Regions from separate parts of the Kitasatospora sp. NBC_00070 genome, predicted to be linked through region 2. Evidence: riboswitches for the same ligand, from Rfam matches in the RefSeq annotation. Region 2 holds a riboswitch; each other region holds the start of a gene.
What was found. A riboswitch is a leader RNA that binds a small molecule or an ion and turns the genes downstream of it on or off. The one in region 2 is predicted to bind cobalamin.
Positions count from the first base shown of each region.

Region 1 (5,850 bases), 3.7 Mb from region 2:
CCCGCCGTGTCCAGGGCCATCGCGGCCTCGGTGTGGTCCCACGGGTCCAGGTGGCCGCCGGCGAACCACGGGATGGCGCCGTCGGGCTGCTGGTCGGCCAGGATCGAGCGCACCGTGTCGGCGGCCTGACGGGCGTCCAGCACCCCGTCCAGCAGCAGCGCCTCCGGGATGGCGGCGGTCACGAGCCGGCCCGTCGCGGCTTGCCGGCGTACACCACGAAGCTCTTGCCGAGCACCGGGTTGAGCGCCTTCTCGGCGGCCTTGGTGATCTTCGAGATCACCGGGGTGCCGACGATGTCCCAGACCAGCAGCTGGTGGTAGGCCCGGACCGGCAGCGCCTTGTCGTTGTTGACGCCGACGGCGCACTTGATCCACCAGTACGGCGAGTGCAGCGCGTGCGCGTGGTGCTCGCCGTACGGCTCCAGGCCGGACTCCCGCACCTTCTCGACCAGCTCGTCGCCCTTGTAGATCCGGATGTGCCCGCCCTCGACCTCGTGGTACTCGTCGGAGAGCGCCCAGCAGATCTTCTCCGGCAGGTAGCGCGGCACGGTGACGGCCAGCAGGCCGCCCGGCTTGAGCACCCGGACCATCTCGGCCAGCACGCCCTTGTCGTCCGGGATGTGCTCCATCACCTCGGAGATGATGATCTTGTCGAAGGTGTCGTCGTCGAACGGCAGGTTGAGCGCGTCGCCCTCCATCGCCACCGCCGAGGCCCCGGCCGGCGCCTCCCCGGCCTGCTCCATCGCGGCGAACCACCTCTGCACCTCGGCGATCTCGTCGCCGTTCCGGTCCAGGGCCACCACGTTCGCGCCGCGCCGGTAGCACTCGAAGGCGTGCCGGCCCCCGCCACAGCCCAGGTCGAGCACCCGGTCGCCGGGGGCGAGCGGGAAGCGGGAGAAATCGACGGTCAGCACTGCGGGGCTCCCATTCGTTGGTACTCGGCAAAAAAGTGATCGGCCGTCAGGCGGGCCGGTCAGGCGACGTAGCGCCAGCCCGCGCCGGCCCTGGCGCGCTGCCCGGCCCCGGTGGCGATCGCCGCCCGGTAGCGGTCGACGGTCAGTTCGGCGGCCCGCTGCCAGGTGAACCCGGCCAGCACCCGCTCCCGCCCGGCCGCGCCGAGCTCGGACCGCAGCTCGGGGTCGTCCAGCAGCCGGCCGAGCGCGGCGGCCAGCGCACCCGCGTCGCCGGGCGGCACCGCCAGGCAGGTCTCGCCGTCCGGGCCGGCCACCTCGGGGATCGCGCCGCCGGTGGTGGCGACCAGCGGGGTGCCGGTGGCCATCGCCTCGGCGGCGGGCAGCGAGAAGCCCTCGTACAGCGAGGGCACGCAGGCCACCTCGGCGGAGCGGTACAGGTCGACCAGCTCCTGGTCGGTCAGCCCGGTGCGGAACTCGATCTGCCGCTCCAGGCCGAACCGGCGGACCGCCTCGGCCACCGGGCCCTCGCCGCGCTGCGGCTTGCCGACCACCACCAGGTGCGCGTCCCGCTCGGTACGCAGCTTGGCCAGCGCCTCGACCAGGTGCACCAGGCCCTTCAGCGGGACGTCCGCGCTGGAGGTGGTGACGATCCGTCCGGGCACCCGGGCGATCGCGTCCGAGGGCGACCAGAGCCGGGTGTCGGCGCCGATCGGGACCACCGCGATGTTGCCTGGCGGGGTGCCGAGCTGCTCGGCGATCTCGGCCTTCGAGCTGCCGGAGACGGTGATCACGTGCTCCAGCCGGGCGGCCACCCGGCGCTGCATCCGGGTGAAGGCGTACCAGCGGCGCAGCGACAGCCGCTTCAGCCGGGTCGGCGCGGCGGCCAGTTCCAGCCGGCGGTCCACGGTGATCGGGTGGTGCACGGTGGTGACCAGCGGGAAACCGTGCCTGGCCAGCCCGAGCAGGCCGTAGCCGAGGGTCTGGTTGTCGTGCACCACGTCGTAGCGGCCCTTGTGCGCGGCCAGGTACTGCCGGGCCCGGAGCGAGAAGGTGAGCGGCTCGGGGAAGCCGCCGGTCCGCATCCCGGCCACCTCCAGCAGGTCGACCAGGCCCCGGTACTCGGTCAGCGCGGGGGTGCGGAACGGGTCGTCGGCGCGGTACAGGTCCAGGCTGGGCAGCTCCACCAGCCGGACGCTGCCTGGCCCCTCGACCGGGTCGAGCACCGGGAAGGGCTGGGCCCCGACCACGTCCACGTGGTGCCCGAGCCTGGCCAGCTCGCGGGACAGGTGCCGGACGTAGACGCCCTGGCCGCCGCAGTACGGGTCGCCCCGGTAGGACAGCAGGGCGATCCGCAGCGGTCGCGGCGGCAGCGCGGTCATCCGGGGCTCCTGTCCCCTACTCCCCGGCCTGCGCGGCGGCGGGAAAGTAGATCACGTTTCATGATGGTGGAGCTCGTCATTGGGCTGATCGAACAATGAGAGACCCTGACGATACCGGCCCGCACCCGAGGGCGGCAGATCGCCCCCGCAGAGTGCTACTCACGAGTACGCCGGTACCGGAGGGCTCCATTCTGACCCGTCCGCAGAGCCCGCTCACCCGGCGTTCACTGTGACATAACTCTCGGAGCACCCCCTCACTGACGTGTCCTCATTTCCCACCCCGTGGTTGAATCGCCTCGATCCGGTCACCCACGCGCGCGCTCAGGGAGCCCCCTTGACCACCACCGCCGCCCTCGGAACCGGGCTCACCCCCCGGCAGGCCGAACGCCGCCGCCGGATCCTGCGGGCCGCCACCGCGCTGGCCGCCCGGGGCGGTTACGAGGCGGTCCAGATGCGCGAGGTGGCGGAGACCGCCGAGGTCGCGCTCGGCACCCTCTACCGCTACTTCCCGTCCAAGGTGCACCTGTTGGTGGCGGTGATGCAGGAGCAGCTCCAGCACCTGCACGAGCAGGTCCGCCGCCACCCGCCGACCGGCGAGGACCCGGCCGGCCGGGTGGCCGAGACGCTCACCCAGGCGTTCCACGCGCTCCAGCGCGAACCCCGCCTCGCCGAGGCGATGGTCCGCGCGCTCTCCTTCGCCGACCGCTCGGTCGGCGCCGAGGTGGACGCCGTCTCGGCCGTCACCTCGGCCATCGTGCTGGACGCCGCGCAGCTCGGCCCCACCCCGTCGCCGGCCCAGCAGGCCGCGCTGCGGGTGATCGCGCACACCTGGCACGCCACCCTGCTGGCCTGGCTCTCCGGCCGCGCCTCGCTCGCCGAGGTCCGCGGCGACCTGCACACCGCCGCCCGGCTGCTGGTGCTCTGACGCCCGGCCGGTACCGGAGCGCGTCCGTCCCGTCCCGGCCGGAAGAACTGGTACCGGTTCCGGTCACCGGAGACCCCGCACCGCCCGGACCGTGTCCGGCCGGGGGGAGTCCGGTCGGACGGTTAGAGTCTTGGACGCAGGATCAACAACTTCATCCGCTCCTCGTGCGGGGGAAGCCGGTGCGACTCCGGCGCTGACCACGCAACCGTCACAGTCGGGATGCCCGCCGGGGAGCGAGCGGCAGTGCCGGGCGCCCGGCTCCGTCGAGGTCTACGGGCGGCCCCGCCTCGGGCCGCTGCTCCGCTCACCGAAAGGCACGTCGACCCTCATGCTCACCACCGCCCGCATGGGCGCAGCCGCGCTGGCCGCCGCCCTGCTGACCGGCGCCGCCGCCGTCCCCGCCCTCGCGGACACCCCCACCCCCACCCCCACGCCCGCCGCCGCCCCGGCCGCGCTCTACGGCAAGGGTGACCCGACGTACGACGGCGTCTGGCGGCAGTCGCTGGCCCTCACCGCGCTCGGCTCGGTCAAGGTCGTCCCGTCCGACGCGGCCGTGGTCTGGCTGACGGGTCAGCAGTGCGCGGACGGCGGCTGGGCCCCGTTCCGGTCCGACCCCTCGGTGGCCTGCGACCCCAAGGCCGAGGACAGCAACGCCACCGCAATGGCGATCCAGGCGCTCCAGCAGCTCGGCGGGCACCGGGACGAGGTGACCCGAGGCTCCGACTGGCTGAAGGCCGTGCAGAACGCGGACGGCAGCTGGCCGCTCAACCCCGGCACCCCGGGCGACGCCAACTCCACCGGACTGGCCGTCAACGCGCTGCTGGCCGCCAACATCGACCCGGCCGCGGTGACCAAGAACGGCAAGAACGCCTACGACGGCCTGGCGCTGTTCCAGCTCGGCTGCGCCGCGCCGGTCGAGCAGCGCGGGGCGTTCGCCTACCAGCCGGCCCCGGACGGCACGCTCAAGGCCAACGACCTGGCCGGCTCGCAGGCGCTGCTGGCCGCGGCCGGCGGCAAGCTGCCGGTCACCAACACCAACCGGGTGGACAGCCCGCCCAAGCCGCTGGACTGCGCCACCGCCACGGCCACCGTGCCGCACGCGGACTCCGCCGAGGCGGCGGGCTCGTACCTGGCCGCCGAGCTGGACGCGAACGGGCAGCACCTGATGCAGACCATGCCCGGCGCCGCCGCGACCCCCGACTACACCGCGACCGCCTGGACCGTGCTCGGCCTGGTCCAGTCCGGGCGCCCGGCCACGGCCGCCCCCGCCGCCGAATGGCTGGCCGGCAACGGCCACGACTGGGCCGCCAAGGGCAAGTCCGGCACCGACGCCTCGGCCGCCGCGCTGATGCTGCTGACCGCCGAGGCCGTCCAGCTCGACCCGTACCACTTCGGCGGCACCAACACGGTCCAGCTGCTGATCGACGCGGGCCCGGCGCCGAAGTCCGTCCCGGCCGCCGCCTCCGCGGCCGCGACCGACGCGCAGAACGACAGCGGGGCCGCCCGGGCCGACGACGACAACGGCATCTCCCCGGTCTGGCTGGTCGGCATCGGCCTGCTGGTCGGCATCGGCGGCGGCCTGCTGCTCAGCCTCCAGCGCAAGCGGGCCGGCCGGCCCGCCGGTGGCCCGAACAAGACCGACGGCGGCAAGTCCGAGGGCGACGAGCAGAAGTGACCCTCCCGCTCCCCCGGGCGGCGGTGGCGGCCGCGGCCGTCGCCGCCGTGCTGGCCCTGCTGCTCCCGTTCCTGCTCGCCGCACCCGCGCAGGCCACCGGCTACCGCTACTGGTCGTTCTGGAAGTGGTCCGAGAGCGCCTGGGCCTACCAGCAGCAGGGCCCGGCGGTGTACGTGCCGCCGGACGGCGCGGTGGACGGCTGGCGGTTCGCGGTCAGCCCCGACGGTGGGCAGGGCGCCGCCCGGCCCACCGCGGCGGGCGACTTCGGCGCGGTCTGCGCCGACGTCCCGGCCCAGGCCGGGAAGAAGCGGATCGCCGTGGTGCTGGACTTCGGCACCGCCGCCGACGCACCGGCCGGTGAGGCCCCGCCGGCCGCCCGGACGATCTGCGCGGCGGTCCCCACCGCCGCCAGCTCGGCCGAGGTACTGGCCGCCGTCGCCCCGCCGCTGCGCTACGACTCCGGCGGCATCCTGTGCGCCATCGCCGGCTACCCGCGCACCGGCTGCGGCGACACCGTCGGGGCCGGGGCCGACTCCGGTGCCAAGGGCGGGAGTCCGGGCCCGTCGGTCGGCCTGCTGGCGGGCGGTGCGGTGATCGTGGTCCTCGCCGCCGGCGCGGTCTGGCAGGCCCGGCGCCGTCGCGACTCCTGAGGTGTCACCCGTGCCCACCACCGGCCGGCTGCGGCCCGCCCGCCCCGTCCGCTCGACCCGCTCCGCGATCGGTCCGCGCCACCTGCACCCCGGTGCCTGGTGGCTCTGGGCGATCGGGCTCGGCGCGGCGGCCTCCCGCACCACCAACCCGCTGCTGCTCCTGCTGATCGTGGCGGTCTCCGGCTACGTGGTCGCGGTCCGCCGCAGCACCGAGCCGTGGGCCCGCTCGTACGCCGCCTTCGTCAGGCTGGCGCTGGTGGTGCTCGGCGTCCGGCTGCTCTTCACGGTCTTCCTCGGCTCCGGGGTCG
Region 1 covers NZ_CP108247.1:1,893,401-1,899,250, forward strand. The annotation lists gene OHV05_RS08765 (prenyltransferase) at 1-182, opposite strand, end outside; gene OHV05_RS08770 (class I SAM-dependent methyltransferase) at 179-913, opposite strand; gene OHV05_RS08775 (glycosyltransferase family 4 protein) at 973-2,292, opposite strand; gene OHV05_RS08780 (TetR family transcriptional regulator) at 2,627-3,217, shown strand; cobalamin riboswitch at 3,332-3,463, shown strand; gene OHV05_RS08785 (prenyltransferase/squalene oxidase repeat-containing protein) at 3,546-4,892, shown strand; gene OHV05_RS08790 (SCO2322 family protein) at 4,889-5,542, shown strand; gene OHV05_RS08795 (energy-coupling factor transporter transmembrane component T) at 5,544-5,850, shown strand, end outside.
Region 1: another riboswitch for cobalamin. It lies ahead of OHV05_RS08785 (prenyltransferase/squalene oxidase repeat-containing protein); the one in region 2 lies ahead of OHV05_RS25505 (cobalamin biosynthesis protein).

Region 2 (5,850 bases):
CACGGACCACGGCCTCGTCGTCGTGCTCCCAGGCGTGCAGCCGCCACCCGGGGGTGGCACCGCCGTCCCGGGCCTCGACCAGGCCGACCAGCAGGGCCTGGCCCCAGGCGTTGGCGGCGGCGCCGACGGTCATGGCGAGCGCCCGGCCGGCTGCCCTGGCGTCCTCGGGGAGCAGTTCGCCGCGCTTGTCGACCTCGCCCAGCTCACCGGCCCAGCGGGCGATCCGGACGGCGTCGGCGAGCATCCGGCGGGCCAGCGGGGCCAGCTCGGCGGGTGCGGGGAAGCCCTCCGGGACCGGGGCCCGGCCACGGCCGGGCTTCGGTACGGGGGTGCGGCGGCGGGGGGTGGGGGAGGTGCTGGGGGTGCTGCCCGGCTGTGCGGTGTCACCGCGGCGGGCCGTGCCGGGGAGACGGGTCACCGTCGCCCCGGTACCGATCGTCGGCGGGAGCGGGGCATCACGGTCGCGCGAATTCCGAGACGTCACGCCGTGCAGTCTTCCCCGTGCGACGGCCTTCTGTCACATCGCCTTTTCCCGGGCCGGGGGCAAACCAGACGCCAACGGTCATTTCACGGCTCCTTCACCGTCACCGGCCCGCCGCTCCGGGCCGGTGATCTAGAGCAGCGGGGTGAGCCAGCGGCGCAGGGTCTCCGCGTAGCCGGCCGGGTCGGCGTTCCAGAGCGCCGCGTGTTCGGCGCGTGGCACCGGGTGCAGGCTGACCAGGTCACCGCGCAGGTCGGCCAGCCGGGCGGCGGCGTCCCAGGGGGCGATCGAGTCGGCGGGGCTGTGCAGCAGCAGCGTCGGCACGTGCAGGTCGGCACCCGAGGCGAGCCGGGCGAACCCGGCCAGGTCGACCCGGCTGCGGCCCTCGGCGGCCAGGGCGCCGAGTTCGGCCAGCGCGGCGGGCACACCGGCCTTGGCGCGTTCCCGCCGGACGGTCTGCGGCCAGTCCAGCACCGGCGAGTCCAGCACCAGGCCGGCCACCGCCTCCGGCCAGGCCGTCCGGGCGGCGGCCTGCAGCACCATGGTGGCGCCCACCGACCAGCCGTACAGGATCACCCGGCCCGCGCCGCTGTCGAGGGCCAGCCGGATCGCCGCGTCGACGTCCTGCCACTCGGTCTCGCCGAAGTGCCCGAGCCGGTCCGGGGAGGGCGGTGCGCCCGCGTCCCCCCGGTAGCTGACGGTCAGGCTGGGCAGCTGGAGCGCGTGCAGCACCGGGAGCACGGGCAGCGCCTGGGTACGGTCGGCGCCGGGGCCGTGCACCAGGATCACCCAGGTCCCGCGCTTGCCGTCGACGTACCAGGCGGGCAGCGCGCCGAGTTCGCCCTCGGCGACCGTGTCGGTGTAGCCGAGGCCGTGCGCCGAGCGGGGGTCGCCGACGTACACCCGGGGCGTCAGCTCGACCTTGTCGCCGATCTGCAGCGAGCCGCCGTCCACCTGCTCCAGGCGGCGGGTGACGGTCTGCGGGCCGGTGCCGAGCACCTCGCCGACCACCGCGTGGCCGCCGTCACGCCACTCCAGCGCGTACCGGCCCGGCCGGGCGGTGGCGGTGCTGCGGGTGATCACCACCCCGCCGGGGGCCAGGTCGTGCACCCGCAGGTCGGCGTCGGCACCGGGCTCGGCCCGCCCGGGCCTGACCACCCCGTCGGACGCCTTGCGGCCGAGCAGCAGGACGGCCGCGGTTCCGGCCCCGACTGCGGCGGCGGCCACCATGGCCGCGGTTCCCCAACGCATTGCGCTCCCGGTGTGCTGTGGCGGACGGGACGTTGCGGTCCATTCCACCGGCGCCGCCCCGGCCCTGCCACCGGGGCAGGGCCGTCCGGGAGCGGGTGACCGCCCGGACGGGGCGTCAGACCGGTCAGACCGGGATGTCGGTGCGGTGCGCGGAGAGCAGCTCCCAGAACCGCTCGGCGTGCGGCAGCACCGGCCGCTGCTCGGCCTGGCTCGGCGCGGAGCCCCAGTGCATCGGGACCAGGTACTCGCCCTGGAACTCCGCGAGGGTCTGCTCCAGCACCGGCCGGGGCACCGGCACCAGGCGGGCCACCGGCTTCACCTGCGACTGCCAGCGGCCGTCCACGCACTGCCGCAGACAGCGGTCCAGCTCCTCCTGACGGTTGGTCACCCGCACCAGCATCCGCAGGCCGATCCCGAGCACGTGGCCCAGCGCGTACGTCTGCCCGGCGTCGCCGCCCCACTTGCCGGTCAGCTCGGCGTGCTCGTACGCCCGGAGGGTGACGCCGATCCGCTGGGCGGCCTGGTCCTGGGACAGCTCGCGGGCCACCCGGAAGTCGCGCAGGCCGGCCGGGGCCGCGCCCATCAGCTGGGCGGGCGGGCACCAGAGCGCCCGGGCCAGCGCGATGAACTCCTCCTCGGACGGGCGGAACTCGCCGGTCTCCCAGCCGAGCACGTGCATCGGCAGCAGGCGGACGCCGTGCGCGGCCATGCCTTCGACGACCTGGTCGGGGGTCAGGCCCAGGCCGGCGCGGTGGGAACGCGCCGCGGCGGGCGAGAAGGGCACGGGGGTGGGGGCGGGCGGTCTTCGTCGCATGCCACCAGACGCTAGGCCCGGGGCGGGCGGCCCGAGCACCCGCTGAACGCACGAAGCCCCGTCGTCCCCTCTACTGGGGTGTTGGCGATTCCTACCAATGGTGACGCCTGATCAGGACCTCTACTCAGAGGTAGCCATGAGGCAGCGCTCCGGGCCCAGGGGCTCGGGGCTGCGCTCTGGGCATGCGCTCAGCGGTCTACTACCCAGGGGCTCGGGGCTCTGCGAGGAGATCTGGCGTTCGGGTCACTGCGAAAGTGCCTGACCGCCCACGCGACGATCACCCTTTACGAGGCCGGCGTCGCAGTTCCCCGAGCCCCTGACTCCGTAGCGGGCTGAACACCTGCCAAAAAGCCCGGCGTCGCCCACGCGGCGGAGCCGCACAACAGCAGAGCCCCGAGCCCCTGGTGGTGCACCACGTGCGTCTGTGCGGCGGAGCGTCAGTTCTGCTTGCCGAAGAGCTCGTCGAGGGTGGCCGGGGTGGGGACCTCGCCGGTGGGGGTGAGCTGGTCGACGGCGGTGGGGAGCTGGGCGGCGAGGCGTTGGGTGAGTTCGTCGCGGGAGAGGCCGGACTGCTGGACCAGGGCGTCCAGTTCGCGGTCGGGCAGGGCGGCGGCGAGCTCCGCGCCGGAGACCGGGTGGTTGTCACCGGTGCCGACCCAGGACTGGGCCTGGGAGCCGAGGCCGCCCTGGGTGAGTTGTTGGAGCAGTGCGCCGAGACCGCCCGCCGCCCCCTGGCCGCCGCCGAGTGCGCCGAGCAACATCGCGAGCAGGTTCCCCCCGCCGCCGGCGGCACCGCCGCCCGTGCCGCCGAGCAGACCCCCGAGAAGCTTGCCGAGATCGGTCATGACCGTCCTCCAGTCCGGTCGCGGACCCACGCCGCGCCAGGGCCAGCTTCACCCGCCCGGGAGCACCCCGCGCGGTGGGGCGAACAGACGTGTGACCAACCCCTCCGCACCCTTTGTTGACTGCCTGTCCGGCCGCGTGATGGGATCCTTCAGCCAAACGGAGGCAAGTAGAGGAAGCCGGTGCGAGTCCGGCGCGGTCCCGCCACTGTCACCGGGGAGCACTCCCGATCCATGGTCACGACGGCCCGCCCAGGCGGCTGTTGGAAGGCCCGGGAGTGTGTCGGACCCGGAAGCCAGGAGACTCTCACCCCCGGTACGTCGATCCAGGGCGCGGACCCTGAGTGAGGACACCCACGCCCATGCCGGCAGCCCTGAACCGAGCCGACCCTCCCCCGTCGTGCGCCGACTGACCCCCGCGCTCCCCTTCCTGCTCGGGTCCGTCGCCGGGTACCTGGCCGACGCGAGGTTCGCCGATCCCCGTCGGGGTCACCCCGTCGCCGTCTTCGGCTCCGCCGCGTCCCGGCTCGAGGGCCGGCTCTGGCGTGACCACCGGGCGGCCGGGGCCGCGTACACCGCCGCCTGTGTGGGCACCGTCGCGGCCGGGGCGGTGCTCGCCGACCGGGCGCTGCGCCGGGCGCCGCTGGCCCGGGCCGGCCTGGCGGCCGCCGCGACCTGGACGGTGCTGGGCGGCACCTCGCTGACCCGGGAGGCCCGCATCATCGGCCGCTCGCTCCGGGCGGACGACCTCGCGGCCGCCCGGGAGCGGCTGCCGCACCTGTGCGGCCGGGACCCGAGCGCGCTGGACGGGCCGCAGATCGCCCGCGCGGCGGTGGAGTCGGTCGCCGAGAACACCGCCGACGCCGTGGTGAACGCGCTCACCTGGGGCGCACTGGCCGGTACGCCCGGCCTGCTCGCGTTCCGGGCCGTCAACACCCTGGACGCGATGGTCGGTCACCGTTCCCCCCGCCACCTGCGGTTCGGCTGGGCGTCGGCCCGGCTGGACGACCTGGCGGGCTGGCCGGGGGCCCGGCTGACCGCACTGCTCACCGTGGCGGCCGCGGCCGCGCCGCGGACCGCTTGGCGGGTCTGGCGCCGTGACGGCTCGTCACACCCGAGCCCCAACGCCGGGCAGGCCGAGTCGGCCTTCGCCGGGGCGCTCGGGGTGCGGCTGGGTGGCACCCTCCAGTACGGCGAGCGGGTGGAGCACCGGCCCGTACTCGGCGGCGAGCTGCGGCCGGTGACGGTCGACGACATCGAACGGGCCTGCACGCTGTCCCGGCGGGTCGGAGCCCTGGCACTGGCGGTCACCGTGACCGGCCGGGCCCTGTACGCGTGGAGGAAGTCGTGAGCGGTTCGCTGCTGGTCGCCGGAACGACCTCGGACGCGGGCAAGAGCGTGGTCACCGCGGGCATCTGCCGCTGGCTGGCCCGACAGGGCGTCAGGGTGGCCCCGTTCAAGGCGCAGAACATGTCGCTGAACTCCTTCGTCACCGCCGACGGCGCCGAGATCGGCCGGGCGCAGGCGATGCAGGCGCAGGCCGCCCGGGTGGAGCCGGAGGCGGCGATGAACCCGGTGCTGCTCAAGCCCGGTGCGGACGGCCGCAGTCAGGTGGTGCTGCTCGGCCGGGCGATCGCCGAGGTCGGCGCGCTGGACTACCGCGAGCGCAAGCCGGTGCTGCTGGAACGGGCCCTGGAGTGCCTGGCCGACCTGCGCAGCCGGTACGAGGTGGTGGTCTGCGAGGGCGCGGGCTCCCCCGCCGAGATCAACCTGCGGGACCGGGACATCGCCAACATGGGCCTGGCCACGGCGGCGAAGCTGCCGGTGGTGGTGGTCGGCGACATCGACCGGGGCGGGGTGTTCGCCGCGATGTACGGGACGCTGGCGCTGCTCTCGGCCGAGGACCAGGCGCTGGTGGCGGGCTGGTTCGTGAACAAGTTCCGGGGCGACGCCCGGCTGCTGGCGCCCGGCCTGGAGATGCTGCGCGAGCTGACGGGCCGTCCGGTGCTCGGCACCCTGCCGATGCTGTCCGGGCTGTGGCTGGACGCCGAGGACTCGCTCGACCTGACCACCGTGGTGGACCGGGGGTCGGTGCGCGGCCCGGTCGGCGCCGACGTGCTGCGGGTCGCGGTGGTCCGCTTCCCGAGGCTGTCCAACTTCACCGACCTGGACGCGCTGGCCCAGGAGCCCGGGGTGCTGGTCCGCTGGGCCACCCGGGCCGAGGAGCTGGCCGACGCGGATCTGGTGGTGCTGCCCGGCACCCGGGCCACCGTGGCGGACCTGGCCTGGCTGCGCGAACGCGGTCTGGAGCCGGTGCTGAAGGCGCGGGCGGCGGCCGGCCGGCCGGTGCTCGGGGTGTGCGGCGGGTACCAGATGCTCGGTCAGGTGATCGAGGATCAGGTGGAGTCCAAGACGGGCACCGTCCAGGGCCTCGGCCTGCTGCCGACCCGGGTGGTGTTCGG
Region 2 covers NZ_CP108247.1:5,566,558-5,572,407, reverse strand. The annotation lists gene OHV05_RS25525 (hypothetical protein) at 1-418, opposite strand, end outside; gene OHV05_RS25520 (alpha/beta hydrolase family protein) at 614-1,732, opposite strand; gene OHV05_RS25515 (XRE family transcriptional regulator) at 1,857-2,546, opposite strand; gene OHV05_RS25510 (YidB family protein) at 2,984-3,391, opposite strand; cobalamin riboswitch at 3,515-3,715, shown strand; gene OHV05_RS25505 (cobalamin biosynthesis protein) at 3,798-4,739, shown strand; gene OHV05_RS25500 (cobyric acid synthase) at 4,736-5,850, shown strand, end outside.

Region 3 (5,850 bases), 850 kb from region 2:
TGGCTCTGGTCGATGTACGGCTGCCGGGCGGCGGCCAGGTCGATCAGCGCCCGCTGCGGCAGCTCCCACGCCGTGCGGTAGAGCGAACGGACCTCGGTGGGCAGCCAGTTGAGGTCCTGCACCGAACCGTTCGACTCGCGCAGCGCGTCCCGGGTCTGCGCGTCCCAGACGCCCAGCTCCTTGAGCTCGCGGACCAGGTACGGGTTGACCTGGAGGAACTCGCCGGAGAGGGTCTCGCGCTTGAACAGGTTGGACACCTGCGGCTCGATGCACTCGTAGACACCGGCGATCGAGGCGATGGTCGCGGTCGGCGCGATCGCCAGCAGCAGCGAGTTGCGCAGGCCGGTCTCGGCGATGGTGGCGCGCAGCGCCTCCCAGCGCTCGGTCCACTGCGGGGCGGTCTCGAAGTGGTCGACGTGCAGCTGGCCACGGGCGGCGCGGGTCTCCGCGTACGCCTCGTGCCGGCCGAGCTGCACGGCCAGCTCGCTGGAGCGCTCGTAGGCGACCAGCATGATCCGCTCGGCGATCAGGGTGGAGAGCTGCTTGGCCTCGGCCGAGTCGAAGTCCAGCCGGAGCTGGAAGAAGACGTCCTGCAGGCCCATCACGCCCAGGCCGACCGGGCGCCAGCGGGAGTTGGAGGTGCCCGCCTCGGTGGTCGGGTAGAAGTTGATGTCGATGACCCGGTCCAGGAAGGTCACGGCGGTGCGCACGGTGGCGTCCAGCCGGTCCCAGTCCATCGCGTTCAGCAGGTCGGCCGCGGAGGCGCCGATCGCCACGTGGGCACCGAGGTTGACCGAGCCGAGGTTGCAGACCGCGGTCTCGGAGTCGTCGGTGACCTCGATGATCTCGGTGCAGAGGTTCGAGGAGTGCACGGTGCGGCCGGGCACGGCGGTCTGGTTGGCGGCGCGGTTGGAGGCGTCCTTGAAGGTCATCCAGCCGTTGCCGGTGGTGGCCAGGGTGCGCATCATCCGGGCGTACAGGGTCTGCGCCGGGATGGTGCGGACGGCCTTGCCCTCGGCCTCGGCCTTCAGGTACGCGGCGTCGAAGTCGGCGCCCCAGAGGTCGACCAGCTCGGGCACGTCGACCGGGGAGAACAGCGACCAGTCGGCGTTGGCGTTCACCCGGCGCATGAACTCGTCCGGGATCCAGTGCGCCAGGTTCAGGTTGTGGGTCCGGCGGGCCTCCTCGCCGGTGTTGTCGCGGAGCTCCAGGAACTCCTCGATGTCGGCGTGCCAGGTCTCCAGGTACACGCAGGCGGCACCCTTGCGGCGGCCGCCCTGGTTCACCGCGGCGACCGAGGAGTCCAGGGTGCGCAGGAACGGGACGATGCCGTTGGACTGGCCGTTGGTGCCGCGGATCAGGCTGCCGCGCGAACGGATCCGGCTGTAGGAGAGGCCGATGCCGCCGGCGTGCTTGGAGAGCCGGGCGATCTGCGCGTAGCGGCTGTAGATCGAGTCCAGGTTGTCCAGCGGCGAGTCCAGCAGGTAGCAGGAGGACATCTGCGGGTGCTTGGTGCCGGAGTTGAAGAGGGTCGGCGAGGAGGTCAGGTACTCCAGCCGGCTCATCAGGGTGTAGAGCTCGGCCACCTCGGCCACCGACTGCTCGGTGTCGCCGACCGCGAGACCGGCGGCGACCCGGAGCAGGAAGTGCTGCGGGGTCTCGATCACCTTGCGGGTGATCGGGTGGCGCAGCAGGTACCGGGACTGCACGGTGCGCAGGCCGAAGTACTCGAAGCGGTCGTCACCGCGCTGGTCGATCAGCGCGTCGAAGGCGTCGGCGTGCTTGGCCACCAGGGCGGCCGTGACGTCGCCGATCAGGCCCTCGGTGTGGCCGACCACGATCGAGGCGGAGAAGGAGAGCGCGCCCTGGCCGATCGCCTCGTCCTGGATCTCCAGCGCGAGCAGGCGGGCGGCGAGCTTCGAGTACTGCGGGTCCTCGGCGATCATCGAGGCGGCAGCCTCCACGGCCAGTCCGCGCAGCTCGGCGAAGTCCGAGTTGGCGTTCCGGCCGCGCAGCGCAGCGGCCGCGACGTGGCCGGGGTCCACCTGGGGCAGGTCGATGCTGCGGTCGGTGAGCAGCCGAAGCAGCGCAGCACCTGGATCGGTCTGGGCGGAGTCGGCAGAACCCTGGGAGGGCAGGGCAACTGAGGCAGCGATGGTCAAGGCGCTTCTCTCCTGGCGGCGGCGGTCGGCGAGGGGCACCGGACCCGTCAGGGCGCAGGGGAAGGCAGCGCGGAACACCTCACGGCGCGCGCGAACCACCCCCCGGCCCACCCGCGAGGCCCGGACGATACTGCTGTGCTGCATGGCGACTGCGGGGAAGCCCTGTGGCACACGGTCGGCAGGTCATCGGACTTGCGGGAACCTGCTGGAGGAGCCCGCTCACCGCTGCGGGGCAGTCCCGGAATCACACCGGGTTCCCCTGCGTCGACAGCGAAAGCGAGCATACATGTAGTGGTGCCTGGCTCGTGTAACCCCACATCTTGTGTCGTGTCGTGTAGCGCATGAGTAGCCTGCAGTGACCGGCGGCGTGCCGTGCCGGACCGTGGGACACCTCTGTCCAGCGGATTGGGCGATGGCCTAGGATCTGCGCTCATGAGTGATGGGGCGGGAATGAACAACGGTGGATACGGTCCGCCGCCGGGGCAGGGGCAGTCGTCGTACCCGCAGTATCCCGGGTACGGGCCGCCGCCGACCGAACCGAACTGGGAGCAGCTCGCGGAGCAAGCCGCGGGCGAGCAGCGTCGGAAGACCCGCAACCGGATCCTGTTGGGTGTCGGTGCGCTGCTGGTGGTCGGCGCGCTGACGGCGGTCGCGGTGACCGTGTCGCGCTCCGGCAAGGACGACCCGATCGCCCTCCCCAGCCAGAGCGCCTCGCCCAAGGCGTCCGGACCGGCGAAGCCCTCGGCCTCGGCCGGCGAGGACGAGAGCACGAAGGCGATCTGGGACGTCACCACCGACAAGGCTCCGGTCACCTCGACCGCGTTCTTCCCGGAGGACTCGCTCACCATCAACGGTCACACCTGGGTCCGCCGCGCGGTCGCCACCACGACACCGTGCTGGAACGCCACCATCGGCGGCCTCGGCGACGTGATCGCGGGTCAGGCCTGCCAGCAGGTGTTCCGGGCGACCTACGCGTCCGGCGACAGCGCGATCGTGGTCGGCGTTGCGGTGTTCGACAAGAAGCTCCAGGCGGAGACCGCGATGACCAAGTACAAGGGGCACATCAAGGGACTCCCGGCCGACGACGTCAAGGAGTTCTGCCAGACGGTCGGCTGCGCCAGTACCCACGGCTCGCTCGGCCGGTTCGCCTACTTCACTTCGGCCGGCTCGGCCAAGGCCGGGGGGACCACGGCTGACCAGACCGCGACCGACAGTGGCCCGGCGTTCGCCGACCACCTGCGTGAGCTGTTGACCCAGCGCGCGCTGTCACAGCCCCACAGCTGACAACGGGAGACGCGGGGTCGGTCGCCTCGCCTCGCCCCGGTACTGTCTCCCTGTCGGGATGATCAAGCGTCAGGGGGATGGGTGTGATACCGGCGGGGGTGCTGCGGAGCAAGGCCGTCAAGGTGACCGCGGCGGGGCTGGCCGTCGCCGCTCTGTGCACGGCGGTGATCGCGGTCAGCTCGGACGATCCGCTGCCGGGACCGGTTGGGCTGGCGCCCTTGCCGACCCTGTCCGGACCGCCATCCTCCCGAGCACCCCGGGTGCCGACGGCCGAGCTCGGAAAGGTCCTGCTGGAGCGGGACCCGAAGGCTTCGCCCAACGCCCGCTCGGTCTACCAGATGCTTGCGGACCTCGAGCGGGACGCCCGTGCGGGGAAGCCGCGCGGCACCGTCGTCGGCCAGCACGTCGAGGTGCAGAACGAGCTCTACAACCCCTCGTACGGTGACTACGCGGGGACCAAGACCGCCGGGTACTACTACAAGAAGGCGATCGACATCACCGGCAAGCTGCCGGGATTCGTCGAGGCCGACCTCGGTCCCGGCTACGGACAGAGTACTTGGGGGGTGGGGAACCCCCGGTCCTACTCGAAGGACAAGTGGCCGTCCTGCTCAGCCAAGTGGCAGTACGCCGACGACGCCGTCGACCTGCTGACGGCGGTGTGGTCCGGTCACCCGCGTCCGGACGACGGGACCTACGGGGCCAGTGGCGTGCAGCAGAACTGCGACGGCACCACCACGATGCTCCCGGACAACGGTGGTGGCCCGGCAGGCATCGTCGGGATGTCCTTCCACGAGCCCTACCCAGGCTCGCCGACCAAGTCCTTCGACCGGGTGCTGTGCGAGAACTCGCCTGCGGCGACCGACCGCGGCTGGTTCGGCCGGGTGGTGGACGAGAGCTCGGGCACGGCCGAGAACCGGGCTCTGATGGAGGACCTGCGCTACCTGGCCGACCACCTGGAGTACCTGGCCGCGCACGACGTTCCCGTTCTGTACCGGCCGTACCACGAGATGAACGTGCCGGGCTGCAATCGGAGTTTCTGGTGGTCGGGACAGTCGGGCACCGATTTTCAGAAGCTGTGGAAGATCACCTACCGCTACCTGGTGGAGACCCGGGGACTGCACAACCTGATCTTCGTCTGGACCCCGGTCTCCTGGGACGGCGCCCCCGGCGTCGACCCGTGGGGCTACTATCCCGGCGCGCAGTACGTCGACGTGGTCGGGGTGGACGACTACAGCGGCAGCCCGCGGGACCCGATCGGCACCGGCGAGGTGTGGACCAAGCGCTACTACGACGGTCTCGCCGCGTACAACAAGCCCCGGATGCTGGCGGAGTCCTTCGCCGTACCGGTGAACTCCCGGCAGAAGGACACCCTGAAGCGGACACCCTGGACGGTCTGGACGGTCTGGGGGCAGTCGCTGACGGAGAAGAACGTGACGCCGGGCCAGGTGGTCAACTCCAGGGCCGACGTCAAGGAGACCTACAACAGCCCGATGGCGATCACCGGGGGCTACGGGCGCTTCGGGGTGAACTTCGACTGGTCCGCCCTGCACATGGGATGAGTTTGGTAACGATCCGCGGCCCTGTGCATACGAGTGCGGGTTGTGACGGATCAATGTGGGAACCTTTTTGGGTTTGACCGATCCGACGGCTGCCCACTACCGGGTCCGGCCGGGGGACTGCGATCTGAGGGAAGGTGAGGTCCGGTGTCGACTTCGGTGCTGGGGTACGCCGGCCGACACGTACGTACGGTCGGCTGGGTCGCCGCCTGTTGGGGCGTGGTGCTGCTCCTCTGGTCGGCCTACAACTGCTTCTGGCAGGTGGGCTTCACCACCTTCGTACAGGGGATCTTCTACTACGGGGTCAGCGACGGTGCGGCCCAGGCCGAGACCAACGGGCTCAACTACGGGGTGATCTACCTCGGTTCGGCCTGGCTGATCCTCAACGAGCGGTACTGGGCCAGGGGCGTGGTGATCGGCGTCGCGCTGGTCGAGGGCTACAACCGCCTGCGCAGCCTGACCGGTGCGCTGTTCGACGCCCCGCAGCGGGAGTGGTTCACCGGTACCACCGAGGGCTTGCTCAAGCTGCTCACCTTCGTCGTCGGCCTGTCGGTCACCACGGTGTTGGTCGTGCTGCTGACCAGGTCGTTCCTCGGCGAGAGCAGCCAACCGACCCGTGCCCGGGTGGACTTCGCCCCACAGCCCGCATTCCAGCAGCCGTACGGTCAGGGGCCGGCCTTCGGCCAGGCACCGCAAGCCGGGTACGGATATCCGCAGCCGTTCGCCCCGACCCCTCCCTTCGCCCCGGCCCCGCCGCAGTCGGCCTGGGGCGGGCCGCAGCAGCAGCCGGTGCCGCACGACGGCCCCGCGCAGGCAGCGCCGGTCCCGCAGCAGGCCGCTCCGCAGGT
Region 3 covers NZ_CP108247.1:4,713,360-4,719,209, forward strand. The annotation lists gene OHV05_RS21765 (ribonucleoside-diphosphate reductase subunit alpha) at 1-2,162, opposite strand, end outside; cobalamin riboswitch at 2,322-2,463, opposite strand; gene OHV05_RS21770 (hypothetical protein) at 2,595-3,446, shown strand; gene OHV05_RS21775 (glycoside hydrolase family 26 protein) at 3,524-5,005, shown strand; gene OHV05_RS21780 (hypothetical protein) at 5,150-5,850, shown strand, end outside.
Region 3: another riboswitch for cobalamin. It lies ahead of OHV05_RS21765 (ribonucleoside-diphosphate reductase subunit alpha); the one in region 2 lies ahead of OHV05_RS25505 (cobalamin biosynthesis protein).